One region of the Priestia sp. ABM2_011 genome, then DNA from elsewhere that is predicted to be linked to it. Evidence: riboswitches for the same ligand, from Rfam matches in the RefSeq annotation. Region 1 holds a riboswitch; the other holds the start of a gene.
The links. A riboswitch is a leader RNA that binds a small molecule or an ion and turns the genes downstream of it on or off. The one in region 1 is predicted to bind lysine.
Positions count from the first base shown of each region.

Region 2: it holds a riboswitch for lysine, as region 1 does, so the genes downstream of both, ACXAE4_RS04285 (aspartate kinase) here and lysA (diaminopimelate decarboxylase) in region 1, are expected to answer to the same signal.

Region 1 covers NZ_JBSWUB010000001.1:2,992,866-2,996,296, reverse strand. Annotated here, with positions in the region: gene ACXAE4_RS16170 (dicarboxylate/amino acid:cation symporter) at 1-36, opposite strand, end outside; gene lysA (diaminopimelate decarboxylase) at 87-1,415, opposite strand; lysine riboswitch at 1,554-1,736, opposite strand; gene ACXAE4_RS16160 (CBO0543 family protein) at 1,803-2,315, opposite strand; gene ACXAE4_RS16155 (NAD(P)/FAD-dependent oxidoreductase) at 2,654-3,431, shown strand, end outside.
Region 2 covers NZ_JBSWUB010000001.1:802,646-806,076, reverse strand. Annotated here, with positions in the region: gene ACXAE4_RS04285 (aspartate kinase) at 1-1,159, opposite strand, end outside; lysine riboswitch at 1,301-1,478, opposite strand; gene uvrC (excinuclease ABC subunit UvrC) at 1,544-3,310, opposite strand.

The sequences.
Region 1 (3,431 bases):
CGATGATCTGTACGTTTTAAATACACTTAAAACCATATAGATTTCCTCCAAACAACAATAGCTTCTTTACTACGCAAGAACAGCTATCATTTGCTCATTGCATACGTAGTAACGACTGGCTTTACATCTTTACGCACCAAATCTTCGTATGTTTCTCGCTCTACAGCAAGACGAGCTTCTCCATTTTTCACAAATACAACAGCAGGGCGCGGAATACGGTTGTAATTGCTAGCCATTGAATAGTTGTAGGCACCTGTAGAGGATACTGCTAGTAAATCTCCTTGATTAACGCGCGGTAAATCGATATCCCAAATAAGCATATCTCCTGATTCACAGCATTTCCCCGCAATTGATACTGTTTCATCTTTTTTATCCGTCACTCTATTAGCCAAGACAGCTTCATGTTTTGCATCGTAAAGAGCAGGACGGATATTATCGGTCATACCGCCATCAATTCCTACGTATTTGCGTACACCTGGAATCTCCTTCGTTGAGCCGATTGTATAAAGCGTTGTACCTGCTTCTCCTACGATGCTTCTTCCAGGCTCAATCCAGACTTCCGGAAGGGTATAATTCTGTTCAGTTAACGTGCGGCTTAGCTTTTCTGTCAGTGCATCTACATAATACTCAACTGGAAGTGGAGAGTCGCTTTCGGTATAACGAATACCAAAACCACCACCTACGTTTAAAACTTTTACTTCAAATTCCATTTTATCACGAATACTGAATAAGAAATCAGTTAAAATATCAATGGCGCGAGAAAAACCATCTACTTCAAAAATTTGCGAACCAATATGACAATGAATGCCTAAAAGATCGTAGTAAGGCTTTTCTAATGCAGAACTTACCGCTTTCATAGCCTGGTCATTGGAAAGACCAAATCCAAACTTGGAGTCTTCCTGTCCGGTCATAATATACTCATGTGTGTGGGCTTCAATCCCTGGAGTAACACGCAGAAGAATAGATGCTTTCTGTTTGCGCTCAGCTGCTAAGGCATGTAAAACTTCAAGTTCGGTAAAGTTATCCACAACAAAACAGCCAATATTCGCATCAAGAGCCATTTCAATTTCTTCAATCGTTTTGTTATTTCCGTGAAAATGAATGCGTTCAGCTGGATATCCCGCTTCAAGAGCTGTAAATAATTCGCCTCCTGAGACCACATCTAATGACATATCAAGCTTCGTTAAAAGGCTAGCCATTTCCATACAAAGAAACGCTTTCCCTGCATAGGCGATTTGATATGAAAATCCGCTTCTTTGAAAGGCTGAATGGAAGGCCTTGCATTTCGTCTCAATTAATTCTTGATCGTAGATGTATAGGGGAGTGCCGTATTGTTTTTTCAGTTCGACCGTATCACACTGCCCAATTTCTAAATGATTGCTGCTGTTAATTTTACTCGTTCCATGTAAGTACATAATCCGTATCCCTCCATTTAAATCATTCAACTATAACTTTGATGGTCAGTAGAAAAACACAAAAAAGACCCGTGAAGTGATGTTCACGCGTCTTGGTTTCATAATAATAAAGTATTATTACATTCTAGGCATCAACATCTCTTCAATAGCTCTCCACAAACCAAGTGGTTTGTGACAGCTCAGCATTTATTCAATACTGAACCAGTATATGAACACAATGGATGTTTATATACTTCGGCACGAAATCCCTTTTACTTATCTTCACAGACTCCATTAGTCTCCAATAAGTGACTCTTGATTTCATGCACCTCTATTCTCAGAGAGGAAAATTATATTTAAATGTAACTCCTATTATATTTCCTTTTCCTCTGTCTAGTCAATGAAAAGTTAAGGCATAGGAATATCAAAGAAGATAAATAAAAAAGCTATGAAGCTTCCAGATAGAATCCAAGCAGCCAGCGCTGTCTTCTGATGAATGATTAAAAGTGAGAACGTGACAATATTGAAGAGAAAAGAACATAGCAGCGACCATCCATAATGATGAGTGATACTGTGATTAACATAAGCAATGAACTCAATCACAGTAAATAAAAGCGCCCATAAAAGAATCCACCACAGCCGGCCGCTTACATGCAGCGGCAGCCTTCCTAAAAAAACCGGTATAACAAACGGATAAATAATTAAGGTTATTCCAAGAGAAACCATTAGGTGATCGGGTAGAAAAAGATGATCAATACCAACAGGGTGAAATACCCATACGCGGTGATGAAACAGCAGCACTTCATAAAGCAAATTCCCCGTGACCCAAAACAGCAAAGTAGGGTAGTATTCTTGATACCTTCGCCACTTGCCAAATAGTAAACCAAGAATGATAAAAAATAATACAAATGAAGATTGCATACGCTCTCCTTAAAATAATGGTTATTTCTTTTTATTTACATATTATAGTGGTTTTATTCTTTCATTTTTTTATTCAGCACCTATAATAGAAAAGCCGTAAGCCACAGCGTTAAAGACGTACTACCACTATTTATGGCTTTCTTCACCCTGTTATAATCTTGGTAAAAGAACTTCTACCGCTTTTGCTTACGAGACTAAAGGAGCTATATGTCAAAGTCAGCAAGGCTTAAAAATAAGCTTAAAATAGCTTCGCCTAGTATGTGACTTCTTTTTTTGCTATGCTAAAATTGCATACATATAGCATGAGAATACTAGAAGAAAGAAAAGGGTGTTTCGGTATGAAAACATACATCGTAGTTGGAGCTGGGGTACTTGGAGCTTCTACGGCATATCATTTAGCAAAAGCAGGAGCAGATGTGACATTGATAGATCGCAAGGATGCTGGTCAAGCTACTGATGCAGCAGCAGGAATTGTTTGTCCGTGGCTTTCGCAGCGTCGAAATAAAGCATGGTACCGCTTAGCAAAAGGCGGCGCCAAGTACTATCAAACATTAATTCAGCAATTAGAAGAAGATGGAGAAACGGATACGGGATATAAGCGAGTAGGAGCAATTAGTTTACACACTGATGAACAAAAGCTTAAAAAAATGGAAGAACGAGCATATAAGCGTCGGGAAGAAGCCCCCGAAATAGGCGAGATTACACGTTTATCCGCTAAAGAAACACAGGCTTTGTTTCCGGCTCTTTCGGAAGAATACAGTTCAGTTCATATTAGTGGAGCCGCTCGCGTTAACGGAAAAGCTCTTCGAAACGCACTTGTGAATGCAGCGAAGAAAAACGGTGCAAAAATAATAGAAGGAAACGCAGAACTACTTTATGAAAATAATCGAGTAACGGGCGTTGCCGTAAATGGACAAACCCTTCTAGCAAGTACAACAATCGTGACAGCAGGAGCGTGGGCAAATCAATTACTAGAGCCTCTTGGAGTGAAATTTTTAGCAAGCTTTCAAAAAGCGCAAATTGTCCACTTGCATCTTCCTGATTTAGATACAAAAGACTGGCCCGTTGTAATGCCTCCAAGCGACCAATATATTCTTTCGTTTGAACAAGGTCAAA
Region 2 (3,431 bases), 2.2 Mb from region 1:
CATGCGGTACAACTGTAGATACTTTAATTTCAGACGTGCTGACCATCTTCACTTCAATTTTCTCTCCTGCCAGCACTTCAAACATTTCGGCTGCAACACCTGGATTAGAAATCATGCCAGATCCCACAATCGATACTTTAGCCAGACCGCTTTCATGTTCAATACGCGTATACCCCAAAGTAGATTTATACTCTTTTAAGACGGCAAGAGCAGCTTCTACGTCTACAGTTTTAATAGAAAATGAGATAGAGAGGCGATTATTAGCCGTTACGTTTTGAATAATAATATCCACGTTTAACTGTTCTTTTGCTAATGCTGTAAAAATAGTAGAAAGAGTTTGTAACTCGTTGTTTAACCCTTCAATTGTCACCCGTGAAATATTATCTTCAAACGCAATTCCTCTTACGACTAAGTTTTGTTCCATTGAAACTTCCTCCTCAACAATCGTTCCATTCTCGTTTTCTAAGCTTGAACGCACTTCTAGCGGTACCTGATAATTTTTTGCAAACTCAACAGCGCGCGGATGCAGCACCCCTGCTCCTAAATTGGCTAATTCTAACATTTCGTCATATGAAATAGAATGAAGTTTACGAGCATCTTCTACGTAGCGCGGATCCGTCGTAAACACTCCTGTTACGTCTGTATAAATATCACATTTTGCAGCTTTTAGTGCCGCGGCAAGAGCTACTGCCGTCGTGTCAGAGCCGCCTCGACCTAATGTTGTAATGCTTCCATCTTCTGAACAGCCTTGGAATCCAGCTACTACTACGATTCGACCTCTATCTAATTGGCTTTGAATACGAGTCGTGTCAATGTGCTGGATTCGTGCATTGCTGTGAACTGCTTCTGTCTGGATACCAGCTTGCCAACCTGTTAGCGAAGTGGCTTCATGACCTTTGAATTGAAGAGCCATTGTTAACAGGGAAATCGTTACTTGTTCTCCAGTTGTAAGAAGCATATCCATTTCGCGTTTACTTGGACTGTCCGTAATATCACTTGCTAATTTCACCAGTGCATCTGTGGTTTTGCCCATTGCCGATACAACAACTACTACTTGGTTACCGCGCTCTGCTTCTTGAATAACACGGTTTGCTACATGTTGAATACGTTCAACAGAACCAACAGATGTTCCACCAAATTTTTGAACGATTAATGCCATAATTTTGTTCATTCCTTTTCAATAAATTTGCATATGCAGGATGATGAGAAGCTAAATTTTTTTACTCAGACAATAAAAAAAGCAATGAGATGAGCTCTCATTGCTTAACGAACGAAAATTATAAAACATAACCGTCCACTGCCGTGAGATAGCTCTCCAAGAATCTACATCTTGACAATCCTACGTTTATTCAACGCAGAACCAGCAATCATTACTATGAGGTAATGTTCACTTCGGCAAATTTCCCTTTCCGCATCGTTCATAAGGGCTCATACCCTTCCTGATGCGTACTGATTAAATTTGCACCTCTATCTTCACTTCATTTGATGAAGTGTCGTATGAAATTAGTTAATAGCTTATCAAATATTTTCTATTATTTCAAGACTATTTTTGCAATGTTTCATAAATTTTTTCAGCAATGTTCTGAGGAACACCTGAATTTCGAATATCTTCAATCGTTGCTTCTTTCAATTTTTTCACCGAACCAAAATGCTTTAACAAAGCTTTTTTACGCTTTTCTCCCACTCCCGGAATGTCGTCCAGAACTGACTGAAAAGCGGACTTAGAGCGCACTTGACGGTGGAAGGTAATCGCAAAGCGGTGAACTTCATCTTGAATTCGCTGAAGCAAATAAAATTCTTGACTATTGCGTTCAAGCGGTATGATTTGAGGAGGCTCACCAATCATCAGATTGGAGGTTCTGTGCTTATCATCTTTGACAAGACCTGCTGTAGGCACTAAAAGTCCCAATTCATTTTCGAGAACGTCCTGTACTGCAGCTAAATGCCCTTTGCCTCCATCTACAACAATTAAATCCGGAAGCGGAAGACCTTCTTTTAATGCTCTGGAATACCGTCTGCGAACGACTTCCCTCATGGAACTGTAATCATCTGGTCCCTTTACCGTCTTAATTTTATATTTGCGATATTCTTTCTTTTCCGGTTTCCCATCAACAAAAACAATCATCGCAGAAACTGGGTCTGTTCCTTGAATATTTGAGTTATCAAATGCTTCAATCCGATAAGGAGCGGCAATTCCAAGCTCTTCTCCTAACCGTTCAACTGCGCCAACTGTACGCTCTTCATCTCGTTCAATTAAATAGAATTTTTCACCGAGCGCAATTTTTGCATTTTTACACGCAAGTTCTACTAATTCTTTCTTTTTGCCTCGCTTTGGATGCTGAACCTCTACTTCTACTAACTTCTCAGCTAACTCTGCATCAATCGTTGCTGGAACCATCACTTCTTTTGGCTTAATATTTTTGGCATAAAACTGACCGATAAAAGTTAAGAAATCTTCTTCTGGCTCTTTATAAAAAGGAAACATAGAAACTTCTCGCTCAATTAATTTCCCTTGGCGAATAAAGAAAACTTGAACACACATCCAGCCTTTATCGTAAGAATAGCCAAACACATCTCGATTAACAAAATCATTAAACGTTACTTTTTGCTTTTCCATTGTCGCTTCGATATGAGCAATTTGATCTCGGTATTCTTTAGCCCGTTCAAAGTCAAGTTCTTCTGAAGCTTTTAACATTTTTTCAGTTAACTCTGTTTTGACATGCTCATATCCACCATTTAAAAACCGCGTGATATTTTCAATAATTTGTTTGTTTTGCTCTTCTTTTACCTCTTTTACGCAAGGAGCTAGACATTGCCCGATATGGTAATACAAACAAGGCCTATCTGGCATAGTGGAGCACTTTCTTAACGGATAAATGCGATCAAGAAGCCGCTTTGTTTCATTTGCTGCTTGAACATTAGGATAAGGACCGAAGTATTTCCCTTTATCTTTTTTTATTTTTCTTGTAATAACAAGTCGGGGCTGTTTTTCAGCTGTAATCTTAATAAACGGATAGCCCTTATCATCTTTAAGCATAATATTGTATTTTGGGTCATGCTTTTTAATTAAATTCATTTCTAAAATAAGCGCTTCTAAATTAGAAGATGTGACGATATATTCAAAGTCGACAATGTCGTTTACAAGTCGAAGCGTCTTTCCGTCATGAGATCCGGTAAAGTAGGAACGTACTCGATTTTTTAATACTTTTGCTTTTCCTACGTAAATGACCGTTCCATATTTATCTTTCATCAAGTAACAGCCGGGCTGATCCGGTAAAATAGCCAGCTTTTCTTTTAAATAATCGTTCATACTTTTCTCCTTCCTCTTCTCTTACTCTGTCCATCTATACAATCGCTTATGAAGCGTAACCTACATTCTTTCCTGTCTTAATACATGTACATAAGCTGGATTTATGGCGGTGTTCCTTACA